3 regions of the Parazoarcus communis genome follow, and region 3 is predicted to be linked to each of the others. Evidence: predicted binding sites of a transcription regulator. Region 3 holds the regulator's gene; each other region holds the start of a gene.
What was found. Region 3 encodes HrcA, which represses chaperone genes, less so after heat shock. Its sites were predicted from a motif close to TNTTAGCACTCNNNGNCNNNGAGTGCTAANA; they were not measured.
Positions count from the first base shown of each region.

Region 1: a site for HrcA is predicted at 1,974-2,004, ahead of rpoH (RNA polymerase sigma factor RpoH). Genes of this name have one in related genera too.
Region 2: a site for HrcA is predicted at 4,039-4,069, ahead of groES (co-chaperone GroES). Genes of this name have one in related genera too.

Region 1 is NZ_CP022187.1:2,825,279-2,834,849, reverse strand. Features, by position in the region: gene cyoE (heme o synthase) at 1-443, shown strand, start outside; gene CEW83_RS12905 (SCO family protein) at 454-1,035, shown strand; gene rpoH (RNA polymerase sigma factor RpoH) at 1,094-1,948, opposite strand; gene CEW83_RS12895 (tetratricopeptide repeat protein) at 2,053-3,108, opposite strand; gene CEW83_RS12890 (autotransporter outer membrane beta-barrel domain-containing protein) at 3,611-5,275, shown strand; gene CEW83_RS12885 (gluconate 2-dehydrogenase subunit 3 family protein) at 5,444-5,983, shown strand; gene CEW83_RS12880 (GMC family oxidoreductase) at 5,964-7,619, shown strand; gene CEW83_RS12875 (hypothetical protein) at 7,706-8,833, shown strand; gene CEW83_RS12870 (alpha/beta hydrolase) at 8,840-9,571, shown strand, end outside.
Region 2 is NZ_CP022187.1:4,222,472-4,232,042, forward strand. Features, by position in the region: gene CEW83_RS19265 (D-amino acid dehydrogenase) at 1-1,048, opposite strand, end outside; gene CEW83_RS19270 (class 1 fructose-bisphosphatase) at 1,221-2,222, shown strand; gene CEW83_RS19275 (autotransporter assembly complex protein TamA) at 2,212-3,969, shown strand; gene groES (co-chaperone GroES) at 4,152-4,442, shown strand; gene groL (chaperonin GroEL) at 4,496-6,148, shown strand; gene CEW83_RS19290 (response regulator transcription factor) at 6,474-7,160, shown strand; gene CEW83_RS19295 (sensor histidine kinase) at 7,135-8,619, shown strand; gene CEW83_RS19300 (DUF485 domain-containing protein) at 8,793-9,101, shown strand; gene CEW83_RS19305 (cation acetate symporter) at 9,098-9,571, shown strand, end outside.
Region 3 is NZ_CP022187.1:4,555,086-4,564,656, reverse strand. Features, by position in the region: gene carA (glutamine-hydrolyzing carbamoyl-phosphate synthase small subunit) at 1-90, opposite strand, end outside; gene CEW83_RS20895 (response regulator) at 321-2,789, opposite strand; gene dapB (4-hydroxy-tetrahydrodipicolinate reductase) at 2,799-3,605, opposite strand; gene CEW83_RS20885 (outer membrane protein assembly factor BamE) at 3,654-4,067, opposite strand; gene fur (ferric iron uptake transcriptional regulator) at 4,186-4,617, shown strand; gene recN (DNA repair protein RecN) at 4,680-6,335, opposite strand; gene CEW83_RS20870 (NAD kinase) at 6,395-7,279, opposite strand; gene hrcA (heat-inducible transcriptional repressor HrcA) at 7,391-8,419, shown strand; gene hemH (ferrochelatase) at 8,479-9,571, shown strand, end outside.

The DNA of each region.
Region 1 (9,571 bases), 1.7 Mb from region 3:
GGGCCTCGGGTGCGATGCCGCCGGTACTTGGCTGGGCCGCCGTCACCGGCGACGTGAGTGGGGACGCGCTCCTGCTCTTTCTGATCATCTTCGCGTGGACGCCGCCGCATTTCTGGGCGCTGGCGCTCTATCGCACGGCCGACTATGCGCGCGCCGGCCTGCCGATGTTGCCGGTCACCCACGGGTCGGAGTACACCCGGCTGTCGGTGCTGCTGTACACGCTGATCCTGTTCGGCGTCACCTTGCTGCCTTTTGCCACGCAGATGAGCGGGCTGATCTATCTGGCCTCGGCCGTTGCGCTCGGCGCCCGTTTCATCCATTACGCATGGCGCCTGTATCGCGATTACAGCGACGCACTGGCACGCAGGACTTTCCGCTTCTCCATCCTGTATCTATCATTGCTCTTCGCCGCGTTGCTTGCGGACCACTATCTTCGCTTCTGACCCCTTCCTGATGCTTCGTTCCCTGATTGTGGCAGCCACCGTGCTGCTGGTCGGCGCATGCGCCGAGCCCCCGCCTTCGTTTCATGCTACCGACATTACTGGTGCCGATTACGGCAAGACGCTTGCGCTAGACGACCACAACGGCACGCCTCGAACGCTGGCCGATTTCAGCGGCAAGGTGGTGACGATCTTCTTTGGCTACACGCAGTGTCCGGATGTGTGTCCGACCAATCTGTCGACCATGAGCGAGGTGATGCGCAAGCTTGGCCCGGAGGCGGACAAGGTGCAGGTGCTGTTCGTCACCGTCGACCCCGAACGCGACACGGCAGAGCTGCTCGCGCAGTATGTGCCGGTGTTCGACAAGCGCTTCCTGGGGCTGGTGGGCGATCTCGATGCCACCGCGGCGGTGGCGAAGGATTTCCGCGTGTTCTATCGCAAGAGTGGCGATACCGAGGGTGGCAACTACACGGTCGACCATTCGGCCGGGACCTATGTCTTCGACCCGTCAGGCAAGTTGCGGCTGTATGTGAAGCACGGCGAAACCGCAGACAACATCAGCGAAGACATCGGCAGGCTGCTCGCCGGACGCTGAAACGCAAACGGCAGCGTTGCCGCTGCCGTTTGTCGGGTGTGTTGCCGGGAGACCTTGCTCAGACCGTTTCGGCGAGCAGTCCGCGCATCTTCTGCATGGCCTTGGCTTCGATCTGGCGGATTCGTTCGGCAGACACGCCGTACTCTGCAGCGAGTTCGTGCAGGGTCGCGCTGTCGCCTTCGGTCAGCCAGCGACGCTGGACGATGGCGCGGCTGCGATCATCGAGCGAACCCAGCGCATCGCGCAGTCCTTCGTCCTGAAGACGCGCGTTTTCGGCCTGTTCAAGGGCTTCGGACGGCTCGGCGTGCGGGTCGGGCAGATAGGCAATCGGCGCGAAACGCTCGTCATCGTCGTCATTGCTGCCATCGAGCGGCACTTCACGTCCGCCAAGACGGGTTTCCATTTCCACCACTTCTTCGGGCTTGACGCCAAGGTGCGTGGCGATCGTCTGCACCTCACCCGGGTTCAGCGTGCTGGTGTCCTTCTTCAGGCTGCGCAGGTTGAAGAACAGCTTGCGCTGCGCCTTGGTGGTGGCGATCTTGACCAGACGCCAGTTCTTCACGATGTACTCGTGAATCTCGGCCTTGATCCAGTGGATCGCGAACGACACCAGACGCACGCCGCGTGCAGGGTCGAAGCGCTTGACGGCCTTCATCAGACCGATGTTGCCTTCCTGGATGAGGTCGGCATGCGGCAGGCCATAGCCCAGATAGCCGCGAGCGATGGAAACAACCACGCGCAGGTGTGACATGACGAGCTCACGGGCTGCTTCGACATCACCCTCGTCGCGCAACCGGGTCGCCAGGCTCACCTCTTCCTGCTCGGTGAGCATCGGAAGGCGATTCACCGACTGGATGTACTGGTCGATGCTGCCTGTGGCTGACGGTACGGGAAACGACAAAGCTTGTGACATTGATTCAGGTCCTCCTCAAGCTGCATGTTAGCACTCGATGCGTCTGAGTGCTAACGGGCGGAAGAGTTCCCCCCCAGGAGTCCCTTCATGGAGTGCTGGGGGCGTCAGTGGCCGTGGGGCTTCAGGTCCTGATGCTTGTGCGGGGTCTTGTGATTGGCATCGAACCATTCCTGAGCCAGTCGGTGAGCGCGTTCAGTGTCAGCGTCCGGCATCTGGAGGCCGGCCGCGGCCCGGAGGTAGTGGGCGTCTTCATGTCCGCCAGAGGCGGCCAGGTCCAGCCATTTGTATGCTTCAGTCAGGTTCTTCGCAACGCCATCGCCTTCCAGGTACATCTGCCCCAGCCGGAACTGCGCGTTTCTGTCCCAGTTCTTCGCAGCGCGTTCAAACCACTTGAGCGCCTCGGCAGGGTTCCTCTGTTCGCCCATCCCGGCATACAGCAGAAATCCTGCGCCGTACTGAGACTCGACGCTTCCCTTGTCTGCTGCGCGAAGAAACCACGACTTGGCCTGCGCGAGATCGCGCGGGGTACCCTGACCTTCCATATACATGCGTGCAACAGTGTGCTGAGCCTGCGGGAGCCCCTGTTCGGCGGCCTTGAGGAACCACTTGAAGGCTTTGCCCTTGGCGCCCTGCTGGCCTGCATGAAACAAGCCCAGATTGTATTGGGCCATGACGTAACCCTGATCCGCTGCCTTGGTCAGCCATGCGACCGCAGCCGACGGATCGTGTTTCATTCCCTGGCCATTGAGAAGCAGCATGCCGGCGCTGAACTGTGAGGGGGGGTGCCCCTTTGCCGCTGCAAGCTCAAAAGCCTTGAACGCGCGCTGGTGATCCATCTTCAACTCATTGCCCGAGCCGTTGAAATAAATCATGCCCAACGCGTATGAGGCCTCCGTGTGCCCATTGGCGCTCGCTTTTTCTAGCCATTTCACGCCATTCCTGATATCGGCCTTGCCTGCCCGTCCTGAAAGAAGCAATGCGCCCAGATTGAACTGAGCGTCGGCATTTCCGGCGGTCGCTGCGGTTTGCCACTCCTTTTGTGCTGTTGCGAAGTCGCCCTTGCTTGCAGCGTCCGACCCAGCCTTGAAGTCGGCGACCGCCGAGGTGCTCATTCCGCTCGCAAGCAGAAGGCAAAGCAGGAAATGGCTGAACTTTTTCATGGTGACACTCGAATTCAATGGTGGAAATACTGCTGATTCAGGTTTGAGTGGATCAGGCTGGCGCGATAACCCGCTGGCGTTTCAGGTCCTGGCAATCGCCTGGGGGCGCTGAATATTCGGGCTGATTCAGTCAGGTGCGAAAGAATGCCTGATATCGACCGACTTTGCAGTACTCGCATACGGCGCGAAATAAACCGTGATGCGGCGTTTGATGGATCTGGGTTGATCTGTGATTCTCGGGCTGATTTGGTACAAATTGCGCTCGCGAATAAGAGTTCGCGAATATAAGAGGTTCTATATATTTGGCGGTTTGTAGCATTTTAGAGATTAAGCGGGTAGCAGATACCTGATAAGTGCCTGAATTGTCTTGACGCGTGCTTTATGCCTAAAGACAATGAAAACTCAGGGGTTTTGTAACAAACAATAACCGAGGTTCAATGTGATCCGATATTTTCAGATTCTTAGAGCGTGGTGGGGCGGAGCGCTGCTCTTCGTTGCGGCCATGCTGCTGCCCTTGACCGCGAGTGCGGGTCACCTGTTTACACAGGCAAGTTCGAACACCCCCGTTGCGTTGAACAGCGGGCAGGGTATCCAGATTACGCAGCTCACGTTTGAGAATAACTGCGGTGGCTCGTGTAATGGCGATGTCAGTGTCAATTTCAGTGGCGGCGCGACCGCGACCGCGTGGTCTGCCGGTGATGCAATCCAGCTTACCATCGGGTCATGGACTCAGACCTTCACGTACGACGGCATGGTTGCCGCTGGGGGATCGCAGGACGGTTCCTATTTCAGTATCAACAGTACCAGCCTGGCTGCTGCGGGCATTTCGCCGACCGGACAGGCGACGTGGACAGTTATCGCCACCGCCGGTCAGTTTACGTTCGAAGGCTATCGCATCTATACGGTAGGTGGCACAGCAGGGGACACCTACAACGGCACGGGCGCAGGTCCCATCAACCAGACGCAGGTAGTGAGTGCATCGCAACTGGGCGGGAGCGGCGGTTTCGTGCCGGTGGCCGAGCAGGGCGAGAAGGATGTCGCACGGGTGCTCGATGCCCTCAATGGAACGTCGACAGGGCAGATGGGGGCCGTCATTGCGGCGATCTCGTCGATGACGCCCGATAGCCAGCGTCTGGCGATGAAGTTGATCTCTCCAGAAAGCAGTGTGGTGCTGGGCGGGGCCGCATTGAGCACTTCGTCGTCCGCGCTCGACACGGTTCAGGTGCGGCTTGATGCGCTACGCACCGGTGTCGGCGTCCAGTCCGGTTTCAGGACGGCGCACAACGCCCATGCGGGCGATCATCAGGAAGGCATGTCCTCCGGTGACGAAGCACTCAATCGCAGCTTCTGGCTGAAGGCGTTTGGCAGCAAGTCCAAGGTGGGTGCCAAGAGTGGCTTTGCCGGTTCGGAGAGCGATGTTTACGGCATGATGGCCGGATTCGATACGCAGATGAGCAACGGCTGGCTGCTGGGTGGCGCGTTCTCGTATGCCAAGACCGATGTCGACATGAACGATTTCCGCAGTGGTGATGCCGCGGACATTTCGTCCTATCAGTTGACGGGTTATTTTGGACGTTCGTTTGAACGCTGGTATATCGACGGTATGGTCGCGTATGCCTATCAGGATTACTCGACCAAGCGGAATACCCACCTGACCGGCGTTGCCAAGGGCGATTTCGACGGCCAGCTGTACGGTATGCGTGTGATCGCGGGCATGCCCTTTGCACTGAGCGACAAGCTTCGACTCACGCCGCTGCTCGGTTTCGAAACCTTTCGCGTAGAGCAGGGTGGCTATACCGAATCTGGCGCAGGCGTCCTTTCGCTGGCAGTGAAAAGCGATGATGTGAGTCGTTTGCGTTCGCTGCTGGGGGTCGAGCTGAGCTCCAGCATGAAGCTCGCGGACAGCAGTGTGCTGAGTCCGGCAGTCAAGCTGCTGTGGCGCCACGAGTTCGAGAACGACGGCGCGACGGCGAACAGCGCATTTGTTGGCGGTGGTGGCCAGTTCGAGACGACAGGCCAGAAGGCCATCCGCGACGTCTATGCATTGTCCGGGCGCTTGAACTGGGAAATGAGCGATCGTTTCGAGTTGGCACTTGAGCTCGGCGCGGAAGCAGGCGAGAAATATCAAAGTCTTAATGGCCAGGTGTTTGGTCGCTGGCGTTTCTGAGCTTGGTTTGCGTAAAAGGGGGCGCCTCAGGGCGCCCCCTTTTTTTGCAACCTTGGATCGCACTGTCGGCTGCTCAGGCTTACGTTATAGTCCGACGGGGCGTCGGGCGGGTGGGCGTTGGCCCTGAATCCGGGAGCCCATCACGGTCCTTGGTACGAGTTGAATGTGATGAATGTGCACAACAGCAGGCGCCGGTTCCTCAGGCATGGGGTGCGGGCTGCGGTATTTTTCGGGACGCTGACGCGCATGGTGCCTTTGCGTGCTGCCGGGGGGGCGGCTCAAAGGCGGGGAAAACTGCTTGCTGCCTTTGTGGATACCTTGATTCCAATGGACTTGACGCCTTCAGCCTCACAGTTGAAGCTTGATCGGCGCCTCGTTGCGCATGCGGCCAGGATTGTGAACTATCCGCAGTTGCTGGAGCTCGGAGCACAGTGGCTCGATGCCCAGGCGTCCGCGCAATACGGACTGGCGTTCGAAGCCTTGCGGCCGGAGCAGCGCGATCGTATCGTGGCGCAGGCTGAGGCAAGCCCCAGGAACGGCATTCCGAAGATGTTTTTCGACCGAGTGCTGGCAGATCTGATGAGCTTCTATTACGCAGAGCCGGCAAGTTGGGTTGGAATGGGTTTTGAATCGCCGCCTCAGCCCAGGGGATATCCCGATTACACGCTCGCACCGGCAAGGAGGGCGAATGGCCAAGCGGGTGTATGACACTGTGATCGTCGGCTCGGGGGCGGGCGGCGGTGCAGCGGCATGGGCACTGACCCGCAAGGGCTTGAGGGTGCTGATCCTTGAGGCTGGGCCGCGTTATGACCCTTTCAAGGATTACAAGGCGAGCACACGGGACTGGGAGGAGGGCTTCCCGGTCAAGGCGGGCAGCCAGGGGCGGTATACCTACGGTGAAATGCAGGCCTTGTCCGGGCAGTGGTCTCAGCTCCGGTCATGGAACCATGTATCCGGTCTGCTCAATCCGGGTGACAGGCGCGCTTCCTTCGGCTATCACCACGTGAGGGCCGTGGGGGGGAGCTCACTGCACTTTACCGGTGAGGCGCACCGCCTGAATCAGCAGTCCATGCGCTTGCACAGTCGCTTCGGGGTCGGCGCCGACTGGCCTCTGTCCTATCAGGACCTTGAACCGCACTACCTGGAGGCCGAGCGGTTTGTCGGGGTCGCTGGCCCAGCGGCAGATCCCTATCGGCCTCGCTCGGCCCCGCTCCCCTACGAAGCACACCCATTTGCCTACAGCACCCGCTTCCTGCAGAAAGGTTTTGCGGCCAAGGGTATGCAGTTGGTGGCGAACCCGCTCGCCGTGCTCCCGGAGGCACGCGAAAATCGCCCTGCCTGCAATTATTGTGGTTGCTGCCTCAAGGGTTGCCCGAGAACGGACAAAGGTACGATCGACGTGACTTACCTGAGGGCGGCCGAAGCCAGCGGCTTGTGCGATATCCGCACGGATACCACGGTCGTGCGGATCGAGACCGGTGCGGAAGGGAAGGTCGTGGGAGTTCATTACCGTGATCGCAATGGCGCCGGGTTCGTTGAAACGCCGAAACTCGTGCTCGCCGCCGGTGCCATCGAAACCCCGCGGCTGTTGCTTGCCTCAAAAGACATGCGCTCGCCCAAGGGGCTCGCCAACGAGTCCGGACAGGTCGGGCGGAATTTCATGGAGACACTGCTCTGGACCAGCAATGCGCTGTGTCCGGAGAACCTTGGCAGCCATCGCGGTTTGCCAGTAGATAGCATCTGCTGGACTTACAATGCTCCGGATTCGATTCCGGGTGTCGTTGGCGGATGTCGCTTCTCGCCCTCGGTTGCCGAGTCGGATCTCCTGGGGCCGATAAACTATGCGAAAAGAGTCGTGAAGGGTTGGGGGCGTGCGCACAAGCAGGCCATGAGGACGTCATTTGGGAGAGTGCTTTCCTTGTCCGGTATCTGCGAGAGTCTCCCTCACCCAGAGTCATATGTCGCACTCGACCCGTCGGTGAAGGATTCAACCGGCGTGGCCGTGGCACGCATTCACAGTCATGTCGACGACATGGCGATGAAGCGTATCGCCTTCATGGCCAAGACCTGCAGGGAGATTCTCAAGGCGTCCGGAGCCGGGCCGATATTCGAGGAGTTCAGCTCCTACGATATTTTCAGTTCGACGCATGTATTCGGTACTTGCCGCATGGGAACTGATCCGCGCAACTCGGTTGTCGATGCATGGTGCCGCAGCCATCGCTGGAACAATCTCTACATCGTCGACGCCAGCGTGTTTCCGAGCACGGGAGGCGGAGAGTCTCCCGGATTGACGATCCAGGCGCTGGCGCTGCGTGCGATGGGCGCCATGGCTCCGGCCACCTGAACGACGGGGCAGAATGGGGTTGTCGGATCCCTCGGAACTGGAAAATCGAATCTTGAGCCTGGGGTGTCCGGGCGTTGGAAGAACGTATGAAGAACATCCCCAGGCGCAAGGCCGAAAAACGCACTGCAGCCTCGTTCCGGAATGGTTACATCATTTCGCCGGCTTTTGATTTCTGGGTGACTGGCGGTGTTTCCATTGTGGTCGTCAGCGTCATGCTGGTTTACCTGTGGTGGGCAGGGAGCATATCGTCGTCCTTGCCCGCGGCGAGCGTTGGCGGACTGATGGGCAGCGCAATCATTTTTCAGGTCCTGATCAACTGGCCTCATTTCATTGGTGCGTACAGTCTGCTGTACCGGCCGCGCACGAACCTCAAGAAGTACCCGCTCGCAACGATATATGTACCGCTTGCGCTGATCCTGATCGTTGCAGCAGCGGTCTTCCTGGGAACGCCCGGTCCGAACGGCGGAATCGCCGTGCATCAAGACTTGGTCTATGTACTCTGGCTCGGTGCGGCCTTCTACCTGGCGTGGCATTACACCGGCCAGGCGTGGGGCATGGTGGCGTGTTTCTCGAAGCTGACCGGCCTGGAGCTGTCCCCAGGAGAGCGTCGGCTACTTCGGGTGGGCTTGCGTACCTTGCTGGTGTGGCATGTTGTGTGGGGGGCTCAGGATCTTCCTGCTCATTGGCTGGGCGCGCTGCATTCAATGATTCCAGCCGCACTTCGGTTCATGAATCTTGTCTGTTGCTGTGCCTTCCTGGTCGGTGTGGTGATCTGGTTCAGGATTGGAGCACGCACTGGGCGGGCACCTGACCGCAGGATTCTGGCTTCCTGGCTGGCAATCTACATGTGGTACCTGCTGCTGTTCTTCGAACCGGCGGCGTATCTGATAGTGCAATTCTCACACTCCCTGCAGTACCTGGTGTTTCCGTTGAGGATGGAGTTGAACCGGGCGGGCTTGTTCGCAGGGGCGTCAAACCGCACGCGTCTCCTGTTCTGGAGTGGGCGTTATTACATAGTGCTCGTCCTGATCGGGCTGTTCGTCTTCCATCTGCCGGAGTATTTTTCCGACCTGTCGGGCGCATATACGTTTGCGCTTGCGGTGGCGAGTGCAGTCAGCATTCACCATTACTTTGTGGACAGCTGCATCTGGCGGGTTCGTGACCCGAGTGTCCGCAAAGGCCTTTTTGCGCATCTCGCACCGGGGAATGCCTGAGTGGGGATGGATGGCCTTCGAGCCTGCTGGATCGTCGTCAGCGCGCTAATGCTGGCAGCGTGTGCGGCGGGTGCGCTTGATCCGGAAGAACGACTTCGGCGTGCGGAGGAGATTGCCGCAGGCAGCCATTTGACCCGCGGGACCTTCGAGACCGGCACGTTTCGGCTGACAGGCTTCGTGAAACCGGGGAAGGGAGATGTCCTGAGTGTCTACATCGAGGGAGATGGTTTTGCCTGGGTTACCCGGCACCGTCCTTCAAGAGACCCTACGCCGGTTGATCCGGTCGCGCTGCGTCTGGCTGTCGCCGACGGCGGGAATGTGGCCTACATCGCACGGCCGTGCCAGTACAGCCGCGTCGTTTCCCCGGAGTGTGATGCCCGCTACTGGACCTCGGAGCGTTTCGCTCCAGCGGTGATTGATGCCTTGAATGTGGCCCTGAATCAGGTAAAGCTGCAGTCGGGCGCGAACGCACTGGTGCTCGTGGGCTATTCGGGGGGCGGGGCCGTTGCAGCGCTGCTTGCTGCGCAGCGATCGGATGTCGTGCATCTGATCACGGTGGCGGGAAATCTCGATCACGCTGTCTGGAGCCGTTTGCACGGTCTTTCCCCGCTTGAGGGGTCGCTGAATCCGCCTGATTTTTGGCCAGGGCTGGAGGGCATCCCGCAGACTCATTTCGTTGGGGCACTGGATCAGACCGTACCGATCACGGTCTATCGTGCGTATCGGTCCCGCTTTCGT
Region 2 (9,571 bases), 330 kb from region 3:
CGCCGGGCAGCCGCGTGCGGGCCCAGTCCAGAATCGCACGGCCGCGCGCGGGATCGATCGTGAGGTCAAAGCCGTTGAGTTCGGCTGTGCCGGCGATACGCAGCCGGTCGCCGAGCCGGGAGCAGACGATGCGGCGGGATTCATCGGTCAGGCTGACCTGCGGAGCCCGTGCCGGGTCCGCAACCGGCGCCGTGATCGAATAGCCCTTCACCGGATAGATCGGCAGGTGTTCGCCAAGCGAGTGCACGATGAGCGGGCTGAAGCTGCCCATGCACACCACATAGGCGTTGGCGGTGAGGGTGCCAGCCCGCCCTTCGCTGTCACGTACCTCGACACCGTCGATCAGGCCGCCAGTGTGGGTCAGACGCTCGATTGTCGTCTGATAGTGGAACTGCACACCGTCGCGTGCGAGCACCTTCGCCAGCGCGCTGGTAAAACGCATCGCGTCGCCGTTCTCGTCGCCCGGTGCATGCAGACCACCCGCGAGCGTCGGCGCAAGCGCGGCGAGCGCGGGCTCGATTGCAAGGCATTCGGCGGCTGAGCACACCCGGACGTCAATGCCGAGTCGCATCAGATGCTCGGCGCGTGCCGGTGCATGCGCGAAATCCCTGGCGCTGAAAAACAGGTGAAGAATGCCCTGCTCGCGCGCATCGTAGTCGTTCCCGATGCCGGCGGCTGCGCGTACCCGGTGCAGCTCGCGCTGACTGTGGATGGCAAGCGCTGCAATCGCCTCGGTGTTGCGCTGCGTGCGCCACGGCAGACACTCATGCAGAAAGGACAGCGCCCAACGCCACTGGTCAAGGCTTGCCTGAGGGCTGAAGCGCAGCGGAGCGTCATCCCGGCCGAGCCAGCGCAGCGCCAGGAAAGGTGCTGCAGGGTTGGCCCAGGGCTCGGGATGGCTGACCGAGATCTGACCGCCATTGGCAAAGCTCGTTTCCTGTCCGGCCTGCGGCTGGCGGTCTATCACGCTGACCTCGAACCCCGCCTGCTTCAGGTACCAGGCGGTGGTGACGCCGGTGATGCCGGCGCCGAGAACCATCACATGCATAACTTGGCTTATGTGCTCCAGAAAGACTGCCCGGTACGTGTCCGGGGCAGGGCAGCGAACCGCCAAGCCGTAAATGATAACCGCCAGTGTGCATCTCGTGGTGCGCAGACGTCGCGGAAACGGGATAATCGGGTCTGACATCTTCAATCATCCGTCTCCGGGAGTTTTGCACATGCGTCGCGTCACCCTTACCCAATTCCTGATCGAGCAGCAGCGCGCCGGACGCGTATCGGCCGATCTGCGGCTCTTGCTCGAGGTCGTGGCTCGCGCCTGCAAGGCAATCGGTGTCAATGTGTCCAAAGGGGCGCTCGCAGGCGTGCTGGGCGAGGCCGGCACGGACAACGTGCAGGGCGAGGCACAGAAGAAGCTCGACGTGATTGCCAACGAGATCCTGCTTCAGGCCAACGAATGGGGTGGCCACCTTGCGGCGATGGCGTCCGAAGAGGTCGAAACCGTGCATCAGATCCCGTTCGATTTCCCCAAGGGCGGCTATCTGCTGATGTTCGACCCGCTCGACGGTTCGTCAAACATCGACATCAACGTCACGGTGGGCACGATCTTCTCGGTGCTGCGCAACCCCGAGGGCGAGGGCGATCCGACCGAGGAAAGCTTCATGCAGCCGGGCAGCGAGCAGGTGGCCGCCGGCTATGCGATCTACGGCCCCTCCACCCAGCTGGTGCTGACAGTGGGCAAGGGCGTTCACGCCTTCACGCTCGATCGCGAGATGGGCAGCTTCGTCTACACCACTCCTTACATGACGGTGCCCGAGGAAACCCGCGAATACGCCATCAATGCGTCCAACGCCCGCCACTGGGAGGCGCCGGTTCAGCGTTATATCGCCGAACTGCAGGAAGGCAAGGCCGGCCCCCGAGGTGTCGATTTCAACATGCGCTGGGTGGCATCAATGGTGGCTGACGTGCACCGTGTGCTGACCCGAGGCGGCATCTTCATGTATCCGCTCGACGAAAAATGCCGCGCCCAGGGCGGCAAGCTGCGGCTCATGTACGAAGCCAATCCGATGGCCATGCTGATCGAACAGGCCGGTGGCGCAGCGACCACCGGGCGCGAGCGCATCCTCGACATCAAGCCCAGCAAGCTGCACCAGCGTGTGCCTGTCGTGCTCGGCTCGAAGAGCGAGGTCGAACGCGTGACTGCATATCATCTTGAAGCTTGATTCACTTTTCCGTGCGCTGAGCCACCTGGCCCTGGGATGTCTTCTCTTGTGGGGAAACGGTGCCGGGGCACAGGATCGCGTCAGCGTGGCGCTCGAGGCGCCGGACGCCGTCAGCGCACTGCTGCGGCAACACGTGCGCGTGCTGAAGTCGGCCGAGCTGACGGTGCCCGAGGTCGGGCCCGATCAGACCGCGCTGGTGCGTCGCACGCGGCGGGAAGTCGTCGACCTGTTATCCACGGAAGGCTACTTCAAGTCCGAAGTCAGGCTCGACCGGCGCAGCGGTGATAGATGGACGCTGGTCGTGGAGCCTGGCGTGCGTGCCGCCATTACCGCGGTCGATATCGGTTTCGAAGGCGAACTGGCGAGTGCGAGCGATGCCGAGGCAGCAGCCTTGCGTGACAGCCTGCGCGAAAACTGGGCCTTGCCAGTGGGCAGACCCTTTCGTCAGTCCGAATGGGATCGTGCCAAACAGCAGTTGCTCGATGCGGTGAGTCGCCGCCGTTACGCTGCTGCGCGCACACTGAGTACGCGTGCCGAAGTCAATGAAGCCGGCACCGAAGTGGGGCTGTCGGTCGTGATCGACAGCGGCCCGACCTTCAGGCTTGGCGAGCTCGCAGTCACTGGCCTGACCCGTCTGCCGGCCGACCTTGTTACGCGCTACAGCACGGTTGAGGCGGGCGATATCTATGATCATGACGCGCTGCTTGCCTTGCAGGAGGCCTTGCAGGGCGCACCCCAGTTTGCCTCGGTGGTGGTCGATATCGAGCGTGACCCGGCGCTGGCTGCTGCCGTGCCCGTGCGTGTGCAAGTGGCTGAAGCCCAGTCGCGGCGCCTGAGTTTCGGTGCCGGTGTATCGAGCAATACCGGCTATCGGGTCGAGGCAGCGTATCGCGACGTCAATATTCTTTCGCGTGGATGGGAGCTGTCATCGGGCATTCGTCTCGAGCAACTGCGCCAGTCCGTGTTTGCCGATCTGTTCTTTCCGCCTGCGCCCGACGGCCATCGCGACAGCATCGGCGCGTTGATCGACAACAGCGATCTTGAAGGGCTGAAGACGGAAAGTCAGGCGATCGGTATCGGCCGCACCACCGTTCGGGGTGATATCGAAACCCAGATCGCGCTGCGGCTGCAGCATGAGTCCCTGCATCCCGATGGCGCCGATTCGTCCAGCCTGACAACCCTGACGGCAAACTGGACCTGGGTGCAGCGAGCGGTGGATAACGTGCTCGATCCGCGGCGCGGGCATGTTCTCGAGGTGCAGATTGGCGGCGGTTCGAGCATTGCGCTTGCGGAGCAGGACTTCGTGCGCCTCTATGGCCGATATCAGCACTATTTTCCGATCGGTGAGGCCGACATGCTGACCCTGCGCGGAGAGCTGGGTGCCACGCTCGCACCTTCCCGCGACGGTATCCCGCAGGATTTCCTGTTCCGCGCCGGCGGCTCGCAATCGGTGCGGGGTTATGCCTATCAGAGCCTCGGCGTGACCGAAGGCGATGCAACCGTGGGTGGCCGCTATCTGGGAACGCTCAGTGGCGAGTACGTGCATTGGTTTCGTCGCGACTGGGGCGTGGCGGCATTCGTCGATGCCGGCGATGCCGCGGACTCTCGCAGTGAGTTCCGACTGCGCACCGGCTACGGTCTGGGTGCGCGCTGGCGCAGTCCGGCAGGCCCGCTGGCGATCGATCTCGCATGGGGCCACGACGACGCCCGGCTGCGTCTGCACTTTGGCGTAGCGGTCGCGTTCTGAACTGCTCGCTGCGGCGCAGCAAATTTTTCTTCCGTCTCCGCTCTTGAAATAGCGAAACCCCGCCCCTATTATTAGCACTCGTTGGCAGTGAGTGCTAACAGTCCGGCGCAAGCCGTGACCACTGCGAATTTTCCGGCGGGATGGTCCCGCCACAGTTTAAACAGTACTAAGGAGTGAACTCGATGAAGATTCGTCCCCTGCACGATCGCGTGATCGTCAAGCGTCTGGAAGCCGAACGCAAGACCGCCAGCGGTATCGTGATCCCCGATTCCGCCGGTGAAAAGCCCGATCAGGGCGAAGTGCTGGCTGTCGGCAACGGCAAGATCCTGGACGACGGCAACGTGCGTCCGATGGCCGTCAAGGTGGGCGACAAGGTGCTGTTCGGCAAGTACGCCGGCCAGTCCGTGAAGGTCGAAGGCGACGAGCTGCTCGTCATGCGCGAAGAAGACATCATGGGCGTGGTTGAAGGCTGAGCCTCCCGCAATCCCACGATTCTCGATTCGAAATAATTCAGGAGTTCTAAAGAATGGCTGCTAAAGAAGTCAAGTTCGGTGATTCCGCGCGCGAGCGCATGGTTGCTGGTATCAACACCCTGGCCAACGCGGTCAAGGTCACCCTCGGCCCCAAGGGTCGCAACGTCGTGCTCGAGCGCTCCTTCGGCGCCCCGACCGTGACCAAGGACGGTGTTTCGGTCGCCAAGGAAATCGAACTGAAGGACAAGTTCGAGAACATGGGCGCTCAGATGGTCAAGGAAGTTGCTTCCAAGACCTCCGACATCGCCGGTGACGGCACCACCACGGCAACCGTGCTGGCTCAGTCGATCGTTCGTGAAGGCATGAAGTTCGTTGCTGCCGGCATGAACCCGATGGACCTCAAGCGCGGTATCGACAAGGCTGTCATCGCCACCATCGACGAGCTGAAGAAGCTGTCGAAGCCCTGCTCGACCAACAAGGAAATCGCCCAGGTCGGTTCGATCTCCGCCAACTCCGACGCTGACATCGGCGAGATCATCGCCCGCGCCATGGACAAGGTTGGCAAGGAAGGCGTGATCACCGTTGAAGACGGCAAGAGCCTCGCCAACGAACTCGACGTCGTCGAAGGCATGCAGTTCGACCGCGGCTACCTGTCGCCCTACTTCATCAACAACCCGGACAAGCAGGTTGCCATCCTCGACAACCCGTTCGTTCTGCTGTTCGACAAGAAGATCTCCAACATCCGTGACCTGCTGCCGGTACTCGAGCAAGTTGCCAAGGCTGGCCGTCCGCTGCTGATCATCGCTGAAGATGTCGATGGCGAAGCGCTGGCGACCCTGGTGGTGAACAACATCCGTGGCATCCTCAAGACCTGCGCCGTCAAGGCGCCGGGCTTCGGTGACCGCCGCAAGGCCATGCTGGAGGACATCGCTGTCCTGACCGGCGGCCAGGTGATCGCAGAAGAAGTGGGTCTGACCCTCGAGAAGTGCACGCTGGAAGAGCTGGGCCAGGCCAAGCGTATCGAAGTCGGCAAGGAAAACACCATCGTTATCGACGGTGCCGGCGACGGTGAGCGCATCGAAGCACGCGTCAAGCAGATCCGTGTTCAGATCGAAGAAGCAACCTCCGACTACGATCGTGAGAAACTGCAAGAGCGCGTGGCCAAGCTGGCCGGCGGTGTTGCGCTGATCAAGGTTGGCGCTGCGACCGAAGTCGAAATGAAGGAAAAGAAGGCGCGCGTCGAAGACGCACTGCACGCCACCCGTGCTGCCGTTGAAGAAGGTATCGTTCCCGGCGGCGGCGTTGCCCTGCTGCGTGCTCGTGCCAACCTCACCGGCCTCAAGGGTGACAACCATGACCAGGACGCAGGCATCAAGATCGTGCTGCGCGCCATGGAGCAGCCGCTGCGCGAAATCGTCGCCAACGCGGGTGACGAGCCCTCGGTGGTGGTGAACCGCGTGACCGAAGGTGAAGGCAACTTCGGCTACAACGCTGCGACCGGCGAGTACGGCGACATGGTCGAGATGGGCGTGCTGGATCCCACCAAGGTGACCCGCACCGCGCTGCAGAACGCAGCTTCGGTTGCTGGCCTGATGCTCACCACCGACTGCATGGTTGCTGAACTGGCCGACGACAAGGCTGGTGGCGGCATGCCCGACATGGGCGGCATGGGTGGTATGGGCGGTATGGGCGGCATGGGCATGTAATTGCCCGCTGACCTTACGGTCCGGCTCAAAAGCCCCGCTTCGGCGGGGCTTTTTTTTGCCTGTCGAGTCCTGCCCCCAGCTCGTAATGGCGCGGGGCAAGGGCGCGCGCAATCGCGCATGGAGCAAAGCGCTACGCGCAATGACTCAGGCGTGGGATAATCGCGGAGAAAGGAAAAGACGGCAGGGAGCATCGGCGCCATGAGCGCGACGCTCCCCGGAACGCGTGCGCTGCTGAACGCGTGCGTTCCCGAAGACCGAGTAAAAGGAGAACAGCGGGGCTGAATTTAATGGGTTCCGCTTACATTCAACTTACATCCGGAATCCTATGCGCATTCTTCTAGCGGAAGATGACCCAGTCATCGCCGACGGAATCGGCAGGGCACTCAAGCGTGGCGGGTATGCAATCGACCATGTCGCCAATGGTGCAGACGCGGATGCAGCGCTCGCTTCGCAGCCCTACGACCTGCTGATTCTCGACCTTGGACTCCCGAAGCTGCCAGGAATCGAGGTGCTCAAACGATTGCGGGGGCGCAAGTCTGCAATACCGGTCCTGATCCTCACCGCGCAGGACGGTGTCGAGGATCGCGTGCGCGGCCTTGATGCGGGCGCGGACGACTACATGACCAAGCCCTTCGCCTTGCCCGAACTCGAGGCCCGTGTGCGTGCCCATACCCGGCGTGGTACCGGCCAGCCGCGCTGCATCGAGGTAGGCAACCTTACGTACGATCAGGCCGACCATGTGGTCAAGATCAATGGTCAGATGGTCGAACTCTCCGCGCGTGAGGTCGGGTTGCTGGAGGTCTTCATCCTGCGGGTCGGGCGGCTGGTGAGCAAGGACCAGCTGGTCGACCACCTGTGCGGCTGGGGTGAGGAAGTGTCGAGCAACGCGATCGAGGTCTATGTGCATCGACTCCGAAAGAAGCTCGAGGATAGTGGCGTCCGTATCGTGACCGTTCGCGGTCTGGGCTATTGCCTGGAAAATCCGGATGCTGTCCCGGCTGCGAAAGGCTGACCGGAAGCCGAGCGGGCAGCGCGCGCCCGGACAGCCCAACTCACTGTTCGGCGAAATCCTCGACTGGTTGCTCGCGCCCTTGCTGTTCCTGTGGCCGATTTCCATCATCGTCACCCACAACGTTGCGGACAACATCGCCAATCAGCCCTACGACCGTGCGCTGGCCGACAGTGCGCGCGCGCTAGCGCGGCTGGTCAAGGTGGAGGACGGCAAGGTGGTGGTGCATTTTCCGGCGCCACCGCGCGCCCTGTTCAGGGCCGATCAGGACGACACCGTCTATTACCAGGTCGCCGACCAGGGGGGCGAGACCATCACCGGTGACCGCGAGATCCCCTGGGTGGCGCCGCCTGCGTCGGTGCTGGGTGAGGAGGTGCGTTACCGCGACGAGGTCATCCATGGCGAGGAGGTGAGGGTCGCCTATCAGTTCCTGCGTGCCTGGCCGGAGCCTGCCAGTCCGCTGGTGCTGGTGCAGGTTGCCGAAACCCGCAACAAGCGCTCTGACCTCGCCTCGCGGGTGGTGACCGGGGTGCTGCTGCCGCAGTTCGCGATCATTCCGCTGGCCGTGGTGCTGGTGTGGGTGGGGCTGACGCGCGGGATTGCGCCGCTCAACCGCCTTCAAAGCCTGATCCGGCGACGGCGTCCGACCGACCTGTCGCCGATCGTGCCCGCCAGCGTCCCGGAGGAGGTGCGGCCGCTGATCATCGCCTTCAACGACATGATGGCGCGTCTTGAAGAGAACCTGCAGGCGCAGCAACGCTTCATTGCCGATGCCGCGCACCAGATGCGCACGCCACTGACCGGTTTGCGCATGCAGACCGAGCTGGCACTGCTCGAGAGCGATCCCGAGCAACTGCGCAATTCGCTGACGCAGATTGCCGACAGCACCGAGCGCGCCGGGCACCTGATCAACCAGCTGCTTTCGCTTGCCCGTGCCGAGGCCAGCTTCGAGAAGCTCTACGCGGTCGAGCCGGTCGATGTCGAGGCGATGGTGCGTGAAGTGGGGCAGGATCTGTTCCCGCGCGCGCTTGCCAAGGGTATCGATCTGGGGGTGGAGAGCAGCGGGCAGGGCATGCTGGTCGAGGGCAACCCGGTGCTGTTGCGCGAGATGGTCAAGAACCTGATGGACAACGCCATCAAGTACACCCCGCGCGGTGGCAGCGTGACTGCACGCACCCGTCACGCCGGGGCGCCGATTTTCGAAGTCGAGGACACCGGCGAGGGTATCCCCGAGGCGGATCGCGAGCGCGTATTCGAGCGCTTCTATCGGGTGCTGGGCAGCGGCGCGGACGGTTCGGGGCTGGGGTTGCCCATCGTGCGCGAGATTGCCGAGCTGCATCGCGCCACGGTCAGCCTGAGCCCCAATCCGGCGGGGCAGGGGACCGTCGCGCAGGTTGTCTTTCCGCGCAGCCAGCTGCAGCTGCCGCCGCCCGTGCATGGCGACTACTATCCGCTGGGCTGAGCGTGCGATGCCGATTGTCAATGTCGCGTTCAGTCAGGGTTAAGAAATCAGTAAGCTGTTGATATAAAAGAATAAAAAACAGTTTACGTAAGCTCGTCGTAAGTCTCCCTCACTACCTTGTGGCTGGCCGGGCACATGTCCGGTGCGATCAACGCCCGCGTGGAGGGGGAGACATGGAAAACGATTCGGTGGCAAAGATTATTGCCAACCCGAAATATCAGCGCCTGGTGAGTACGCGCTCGAAATTTGGCTGGCTGCTGACGGCGATCATGATGGTCGTCTACTACGGCTACATCGCGATCATCGCTTTCGACAAGGAGCTGTTCGCGGCCCGTCTGGGCGAGGGTGTAATGACTGTTGGCATCCCGGTGGGTTTCGGGGTGATCGTCTTCACCATCATCATCACGGGCATCTACGTGCGCCGTGCGAACTCCGAGTTCGACAAGCTGAACGAAGAAGTCGTCAGGGAGGCAGGCAAATGAACGCCCGCCATCTCAATATTCTGGGCGGCCTTGCGCTTGCCCTGCTGTCCGCGGCCGCGCTGGCGGCCGGTGGCGACCTCGGGCAGGCCGAAAAACAGGCCACCAACTGGACTGCAATCAGCATGTTCGGTGGCTTTGTGGTGCTTACCCTGTTCATCACCAAGTGGGCAGCGGCCAAGACCAAGTCCGCTGCAGACTTCTACACCGCAGGTGGCGGCATCACCGGCTTTCAGAACGGTCTGGCGATTGCCGGCGACTACATGTCGGCCGCGTCCTTCCTCGGTATCTCGGCCGCGGTGATGGCGAGCGGCTACGACGGTCTGATCTACTCGATCGGCTTTCTTGTGGGCTGGCCGGTGATCACCTTCCTGATGGCAGAGCGGCTGCGCAACCTGGGCAAGTTCACCTTCGCCGACGTTGCCGCCTACCGCTTCAAGCAGACCCCGATCCGGGCCTTTGCCGCATCCGGT
Region 3 (9,571 bases):
GCCGACCGTACTGCCAACCGCACCGATACCCTTGCCGTAGAAAACCGTTCCGTCGGCAAGCGCAAGAAGGGCGGGCGGGAAAGCAGTCACGAAAAACTCCTGGATTCAGCCGAAAAGACCGGAGCGAGCCCGAATCGGGCCACTCCATATGCGAAAAACGGGACGAGCCTATTGGCCAATCCCGCCATCAAATCGGCGGAATTCTAACGTTTTTCGAGCGTTGAAGCAACGCACTCCGGCCATCCGCCCGTCTGCCCCCCTCCCGAACAGCGCCGGCAAGGCAATCGTCATGCGAAAAAATGTCAGGCCACTTCGCGCCGCTAGCGCTGAAGCGACGGTCGCAACGCAGTGGCGAGCGCATTCATCTCGCGCAGCAAGGTCTCGAGCAGCGCCCCCGAAGCGGCGGGGTCGGCATTGCGTGCAGCCGATTCGACCGCCTTCGATGCCTCGGTTGCACGCTGCGCACCGAACAGGCCAACCGAGCCCTTGATCGAATGCGCCAACTCGCCGAGGCGGACGAGATCACCCCTGGCGCCGGCTCCGCGCAACTCCGACAGAGTGCCGCCAAGATCGCGAAAGAACACGACGAGAAGCTGCTGCACGATCTCTTCGTCGCCGTCGAACAGGGCGCGCGTCTCGCCGAGGTCGGCAACACCACTTCCGTCGCCGCCCTCGGCCTCGAGCAGACTCTTGTCACCGTCGACGCCGGCGTCGGACACCGGCTCGCACATCCGTCCGATTGCAGCAACAAGGTCGGCCGGCCTGATAGGCTTGCTCACGTAATCGTCCATGCCCGCTTCGAGACAGCGCTCGCGGTCGCCGGCCATGGCATGCGCCGTCATCGCGACAATGGGAATGGGGCGCCAGTCGCCCTGGATCGCCCAGCTGCGCCGCGCCTCGCGCGCACGGATTGCCTGCGTTGCCTCCAGCCCGCCCATCACCGGCATCTGCAGATCCATCAGGATCAGGTCGAACCGTCCACCGTCGAAGGCTTCAACAGCCTCTTCGCCATTGTTTGCGACCGTCACCCGGTGCCCGATCTTCTCCAGCATGCGGGTCGCCACCGTCTGGTTCACCGGATTGTCCTCGACCAGCAGGATCTCGAGCTTGCGCTGCGGCGCATCCATCTCGCACAGGATCTCGGTCAGCGACTTCTCGGGATCGAAGGCACCGATCACCTCGTCGCCCGCCTGATCCCCACAATGCGCCACCTGCAGCGCCTCGATCAGATCATCCCGGGAAAAAGGCTTTGATATGCGGGACTTGAGCCCAAGCTGATGGCAGCGGGCAAGGTCGTTGCGCTGGGAATGACTGGACAGCATCATCACGATCCGGTCCAGCCACGGCACCGCCTCATGGTAGCGGCGGGCGAGATCAAACCCACCCGGATCGGGCATGGCCGCATCCATCAGAACGAATGCAAACGGATCGTTGCGCTCGTGCGCGGCGGCGAGCGCCTCAAGCGCAGCCTCGCCCGACTGGACACAACGCGACGCGATGCCGCAGGCCTTGAGCATGGCGCAGATCGACCGTCCGAACCCCTCATTGACTGCGGCCACAAGGATACGACCGCCACGCAGGGGGCCCAGCACTGGCGGCTTCGCATCGGCCACCACATCGAGGCGCACATTGAAGGAGAAACAGCTGCCGACGCCGGGTTCGCTGCTGACCTGAATCGCCCCGTCCATGAGGTCCACCAGATGACGGCAGATCGCCAGCCCGAGGCCGGTACCCCCGTACTTGCGCGTCGTTGAGCTGTCGGCCTGCGAAAACGCACCGAACACGGCTTCCTGCTTGTCGGGCGCAATCCCGATGCCGGTGTCGCGCACGGAGAACGCGAGACCGGCCTTGCTGCCTTCTCTCGCCCCCAGCGCGACGCGAACCTCCACCTCGCCCTGGTCGGTAAATTTGATGGCATTGCCGATCAGATTGGTCAGTACCTGTCGCAAACGCACCGGGTCGCCCCGCAGCACGGCGGGCACGTCCGGATCGATCACCGAGTACAACTCGACCCCTTTCTGGTGCGAGCGCAGCGCAAGAACCCGGATCGTCTCGGAAATCACCGCCGCGATCGAGAAGTCGATGCTCTCGAGCGTCATCCGCCCCGCTTCGATACGGGAGAAATCGAGGATGTCGTTGATGATCGTCAGCAGCGCCTCCGCCGACGACTTGACCGTCAGCAGGTATTCGCGTTGCTCAGGAGCCAGCGCCGAATCGAGCAGCAGCTCGGTCATGCCGAGAATGCCGTTCATCGGCGTACGAATCTCGTGACTCATGTTGGCGAGAAAATCGCCTTTCGCACGACTGGCCGCCTCGGCCTGCTCCTTTGCCTGCAGCAACTCCATTTCCCGGGTGCGCTCGCGCGTCACATCGGTGTAGATCCCGATCACCCGCTGCCACCGCCCATCGGGCATGCGATCGCGCACCTGACCGCGCGCACTGAGCCAGCGCGACTGTCCGTCCGCCGCCCGAATCCTGAACTGAACCTCGAACAGGGGAAGCTCGCCGCGCAGATGAGCGAGCAGGCACTCGTTCATCCGCTCCCGGTCTTCTTCGTGGACGAGTGGCAGCCAGTTGTCGAAAGGCGCCTCCTTGGTGCCCTCCTCGTACCCAAGCCAGCTGCGCCAGCGAGAATCGACGACAAGGCACTTGGTCGACGTTTCCCACTCCCACAGCCCGGTGTGCGCACCGAGCTTGACCAGCTCCAGACAATCATTGGCCCGGTCGAGCTCCGCGCGCAGCTGCTCGACAGTGCCAGCCTCGCCAGACATCGCCGGGCCCTCGCTCATGGAGCCGGCTCAGCGCAGGCCGAGCACATCCTGCATGTCAAACAGACCACTGCTGCGGCCTGCGAGGAAGCGCGCGGCGCGCATCGAACCGAGCGCATACGGCATGCGACTGCCCGACTTGTGCGTGATCTCGATACGCTCTCCGATACCAGCGAACAGCACGGTATGGTCGCCAACGACGTCGCCACCGCGAATCGTCGAAAAACCGATGGTTTCGGCCTTGCGCTCACCGGTCACGCCTTCGCGACCGTAAATGGCGCAGTCCTCGAGATCACGGTCAAGCGCTTTCGCAACGACCTCGCCCATGCGCAAGGCGGTACCCGAGGGCGCGTCGACCTTGAAGCGGTGGTGAGCCTCGATGACCTCGACGTCATAGCCATCGTTGAGGATCTTCGCCGCAACCTCGAGCAGGCGGAAGACGGCGTTCACCCCCACCGCCATGTTGGGCGCGAAAACAACGGGCACCGACTGCGCCGCGGCAGCGATTGCAGCCTTGCCGGCAGCATCGAAACCGGTGGTACCGATCACCATTGCCTTGCCGAGCCCGCGTGCGATCTCGAGATGCTCAAGCGTGCCCTCGGGCCGGGTGAAATCGATCACACAGTCTGCGGCGGCAATGGCAGCGGAGGCATCGTCACCGATTGCAACGCCACTGACGATGCCGAGCATCTCCCCTGCGTCCCTTCCGATAAAAGGCGTGCCGGGGCGATCGAATGCCGCTGCCAGCACGATGTCCTCGTCCTTGTGGGCAGCCTCGATCAACATGCGGCCCATGCGGCCGGACGCGCCGGCAATCGCAACGCGGATAGGCGTCATCATCAAAATCCTGTCAGTCATCTGGCCCGTCAACGGGCGCTCAAAAAATCAGTCCTTGGGTGCCGCAGGCACTTCGACGACCCGGGTGCGGGCAGCCTGCTGCGAATCCACCGCCGCCGTGGCGTCGCCGCCGGTCACATCACCATCGATATGATCAAGGCGGTCATCGACGAAGAATACGGAGATCACCCGCTGCTCGACCTCGCCCATGCCCGGACGGAAGCGATACACGTAGTCCCAGCGGTCGGTGCGAAAGACATCGGTAACGAGCGGAGACCCGAGTACGAAACGCACCTGATCGCGTGACATGCCGCGCTTGAGCTGCGCGACCATTGACTGGTCGACGTAGTTGCCCTGGCGGATATCGATGCGATAAGGCGTGATGCGGTCGGTGATGGAATCGAACGAGCAGCCCGCAAGCAGGCTGGCGGCGGCAAGCGCCGAAATAAGCGATAAACGCATGGACAGGGTCACTTTAACGCGCACGGAACTGCGCATGGTTCTCAGTAAAGGTCAAAAAATATAACATAGCGACGCAACACAACGTTGTCTTGCTCCTCAGCCACACCGACAGGCGACCATGTCCGAGAACTCGCAGAACCTAAAAAACATCGGTCTCAAGGCCACCTACCCGCGCCTCAAGATCCTCGACCTGTTCCAGACCACGGAACAGCGTCACCTCACCGCGGAAGACGTCTATCGACTGCTGATGAACGAAGGCATGGATATCGGGCTGGCAACAGTCTATCGCGTACTGACGCAGTTCGAGCAGGCCGGCCTGCTCGAACGGCATTACTTCGAGTCCGGCAAAGCCGTCTTCGAACTCAACAAGGGCGGACACCACGACCATCTCGTCTGCCTGCAGTGCGGGAAGGTCGAAGAATTCTTCGACCCGGAAATCGAGCGCCGCCAGAACATCGTTGCCGAGGAGCGCGGCTTCGCGGTGAAGGAACATGCGCTCTATCTTTACGCCGACTGTCTGCGCAAGGACTGCCCGAACCGCAGCGACTGACCGGCTCAGCCGCGACCACGAATCGACCGCACGTCTCGCTCTGATCGCAGCCGGGCGTGCCGTCAGACCTGTCCCAGCATCTCGGCTGCATGCCTTCGTGTCGTATCGGTGATGCTCACGCCGCCAAGCATGCGGGCAATCTCCTCGACCCGCTGCCCGGCGTCAAGCGCCGTCACTGCACTCAATGTCTCGCCACCCCGCTCTGCCTTGGCGATCTGCCACTGCCAGTCGGCGCAGGCGGCAACCTGTGGCAAATGCGTGACGCACAGCACCTGCCGGTCGCGTCCGAGACGATGAAGCAGCTTGCCCACGATCTCGGCCACTCGCCCGCCGATCCCGACATCCACTTCGTCGAAAATCAGGGTCGGTGTCGCCGAGTCACGACTGGTCATGACCTGAATCGCCAGCCCGATGCGCGAGAGCTCGCCTCCGGAAGCAACCTTGGCCAGCCCGCGCAGGCTCTGTCCCTGGTTGGCAGCAACCAGGAATTCGACATTCTCGGCGCCGTGAAGCGTGGGCTCGCATGGCGCCAGCGACACCTCAAACCGCCCCCCCTCCATTGCCAGGGACTGCATCGCCTCGGTGATTTCTGCCGAGAGCTTGACTGCCGCAGGCGCACGCGCTGCCGACAGGCGGCTCGCAGCCGCATCGTAGGCAGCACGCGCCGCCGCTTCGGCGGCTTCGAGACGGGCAGGATCCGCGCTTGCCTCAAGCTCGGTGAGGCGCTGACACCAGTTCGCCTCCAGTTCGGGGAGCGCTTCGGGCGCGACACGGTACTTGCGTGCGACATCCATAACCGCGGTGATCCTGCGTTCGATCTCGCCCAGACGCTGAGGGTCGAGATCGAGCCGGTCGCGGTAACGGCGCAGCGCATGCAGCGCCTCATCCGCCTGAATCGCAGCAGAGGCGAGCAAGTCGCGCACTTCATTCAGCGAGGCGTCGATGGAACTCATCTCGTCGAGCCTGGCATCGAGCCGGCCAAGCACGACGGACACCGCGTAATCGCCCTCGCCCAGCGCTTCAAGGGTTTCGTCCGCACCTTCCATCAGCCCTGCCGCGTGGGCGAGCCGGCCATGTTCGGCGTTGAGCTCGACCCATTCTTCGCCGTTGAAGGCAAGGTCCTTCAGTTCCTTGAGCTGCCAGGTGAGGAGTTCGCGCTCGCGGGCGGAGGCGGCGGAATCGAGCTCTGCATTGCGTCGCAGTTCGCTGATGCGCTGCCATTCGCGCCAGCAGGTGGCGACAGCGGCGCCAAGTGGCGCGGCACCGGCATGCGTGTCCAGCAGTTGCCGCTGGGCGTCTGCGCGCAACAGGGCATGATGGGCATGCTGCCCGTGAATGTCGGCGAGCCAGTCCCCGGCGACCCGCAGCTGTGCCAGTGTCACCGGGACACCGTTGATCCAGGCTTTGCCACGACCATTCGCGTCGACCACCCGGCGCAGAATCACGGTGTCGTCGTCGGGCGGCAGCTCCTGCTCGTCAAGCCAGTCCGCAAGCCCCCCTCCCGGCGGCAGGCCAAACTCGGCGACGATGTCCGCCTTGGCCTGGCCCACGCGCACCACGCCGCTGTCGGCGCGACTGCCGAGCGCAAGCCCGAGCGCATCGAGCAGGATGGATTTGCCCGCACCGGTCTCGCCGGTCAGGGCACCAAAGCCCGCGCCGAACTCGAGCTCGAGACGATCGACAATGACGAAATCACGAATAGTCAGACGGCGCAGCATGGTCTCGCGTTCAGGTTGGTCGAACTGCCCCGCGCAGGACAGCTCATCAGTCGGACGGGTCAGTTGTGCCGCGGCGCCGCGCTCCAGTGCAGCTTCTCGCGCAGCATCGCAAAATAGCTGTAGCTCTTCGGATGCAGCAGACGCACGGCAAGTGGCGATCGGGTCAGGCGCACGCGGTCGCCCGCACGCGCATCAAACCGTGCCTGACCATCGAAATGCACCCGCGCATCATGCGGTGGCAGCAACTCGATTTCAATGCAGCACGAATCCGGCAGGGTCACCGGACGCGCGGTCAAGGCATGCGGACACAGGGGCACAAGTGCGATGCCGCCCACGCTCGGATGCAGGATAGGGCCGTTGGCCGACAACGCATAGGCCGTCGAACCGGTGGGCGTCGATATGATCATGCCGTCGGAGCGCTGGGTATAGACAAACTCGCCGTCAATCGACAGATCGAATTCAATCATGCGCCCGAGGTCGCCCTTGTTCACAACGACGTCGTTGAGCGCCAGCGTATGAAACACGCGCTGGCCCGCGCGCATCACCTCAGCATCGAGCATGAAGCGGGATTCCTCGCGGAAGCTGCCATCGAGGATTTCGCCCAGCCTCAGCAAGGCATCCTTGCGCGCGATGTCGGTCAGAAAGCCCAGCCGCCCGAGGTTGACGCCGACAAGCGGCACCGAACGCTCGGCAAGCCGGCGAGCCGTCGTGAGCATGGTGCCATCGCCACCAACAACCACGGCAAGATCACACTTCGCCGCAATCTCTTCATAGGCCGCGACCGGAAAACCTTCCGCCTGACCGATGGAACTCGCCGTACCCTGCTCGATCCACACTTCAAGACCCCGTTCGCGAAGATAGCGAGCGATCAGCAGCACCGACTCCGCCACATCCGGGCTCTGGTACTTTCCGATCAGGGCAACATTGGTAAAGCGCATAGTCATGGCTGCGGATTAAACCACATTCGGATTCCGTCATGCGCGGCCTTGCGGTCGATTGCCGCTTGGCAGCAAGGCACGCAGTTCCATAGAATCGGGCTATATTGCAGGCCAACCATGAAACCGCTCGACACCCGCTCCCAGATCCTGCTGAAAACGCTGATCGAACGCTACATCGCCGAGGGCCAGCCCGTCGGCTCGCGCGCGCTTTCACGCTATTCCGGACTTGAACTCTCACCCGCGACCGTACGCAACGTGATGAGCGACCTCGAGGAAATGGGGTTCATCTCCAGCCCGCACACCTCGGCAGGGAGAGTCCCCACCTCGCTCGGCTACCGCTTCTTCGTTGACGCGCTGCTCACGGTGCAGCCGATGGAAAGCAATCGGGTTCAGGCCCTGAAGGGACAGTTCCAGCCGGATCAGCCCGGACGCCTGATCAGCTCCGCATCGCACATGCTGTCCAACCTGACCCAGTTCGCTGGCGTCGTCGTGACACCGCGCAAGGATGCGGTGCGCATCCGTCAGATCGAGTTCATCAAACTGTCGGAAAACCGCATCCTGCTGATCATCGTCACCACCGCGGGCGACGTGCAGAACCGCATCCTCATCACCCGCCGCAGCTACAATTCATCAGAGCTCGGCGCTGCGGCGAGCTACCTGAACGAGCATTTTGCCGGCCTCGCGTTTGAAGACATTCGCAAGCGCATCCGCGAAGAGCTCCAGCAGTTGCGCAGCGACATGAGCGAGCTGATGACGGCCACCGTCGAAGCCGGCTCCGAGGCCGCAGAGGAATCCGCGCTCAATTACGTCATCTCGGGCGAAACCAATCTTCTCGACGTCGAAGACCTTTCGTCCAACATGTCGCGTCTGCGCGAACTGTTCAAACTTTTCGAGCAGCGCACCGGTCTCATGCAACTGCTGGATCTGTCCAACCGCGCGCAGGGCGTGCAGATCTTCATCGGGGATGAATCCGGCCTGGCCCAGCTCGACGGCTGCAGCGTGATCACGGCCCCCTACGAAGTCGACGGCCAACTGGTGGGCTCGGTCGGCGTGATCGGCCCGACACGCATGGCCTACGACAGGGTGATTCCGATCGTGGACATCACCGCCCGCCTGCTGTCGAACGCACTCTCGTCCAATTCCTGACTCTTCGCTGCGGATTCTTGCAGCGAAAGCCTGCTGCCTCACCTGACTGAAGGAAGAACATGGCCCGCTACTGGCCCGAGCCCGACTACAAACACGGCACCCCCGCACGCAAAGGCGTGCTGCTGGTCAATCTCGGCACGCCCGAAGCGCCGACCGCGCAAGCCCTGCGTCCCTACCTGAAGCAGTTCCTGTCCGACCCCCGCGTGGTGGAGATCCCGCGTGCGCTGTGGTGGATCATCCTCAACGGCATCATCCTCAACACGCGCCCGGCCAAGTCCGCGGCCAAGTATGCAAGCGTGTGGATGGATGCCGGCTCGCCGCTCAAGGTCCATACCGAACGCCAGGCCAAGCTGCTCGACGGCTACCTCAACGCGGCCACGGGAGGCGACGTCGAGGTGGCGTGGGCAATGCGCTACGGCGCCCCGTCAATTCCGGATGCGCTGCAGGAGCTGCGTGCGCGCAATTGCACCCGCATTCTCGTCGTACCGCTGTATCCGCAGTTTGCCGGCAGCACCACCGCCAGCGTGATGGACGAGGTCGCCCGTTGCATGCTGCACTGGCGCAACCTGCCCGAAATCCGCTATGTGCGAAGCTTCCAGGACGATCCGGGCTACATCGCCGCGATCGCCCAGAGCGTGCGCGAAAACTGGGTCAAGCACGGTGAGCCCGATCGGCTGCTGATGAGCTTTCACGGCGTTCCCCGGCGCACACTCGATCTTGGCGACCCGTATCACTGCGAATGCCACAAGACCGCGCGCCTGGTGGCCGAATCTCTCGACTTCCCGGCTGAGCGGATTCTGGTCACCTTCCAGTCGCGATTCGGCAAGGCCGAGTGGCTCAAGCCCTATACCCAGCCCACGCTCGAGAAACTCGCGCGCGAGGGGGTCAAGCGGGTGGACGTCATCTGCCCCGGCTTCGTTTCCGACTGCCTGGAAACGCTCGAGGAAATTGCCATCGAGTGCAAGGAGGCCTTTCTCACGCACGGCGGCAGCACCTTCCACTACATCCCCTGCCTCAATGAGCGCCACGACTGGATTACGGCACTCACCGACCTCACCCGCTGCCATCTTGGCAACTGGCTCGACACCACCACGGATACGCCGGAGTCACTTGCCGCCGCGCGCCAGCATGCGCTCGACCTGGGAGCAAAAC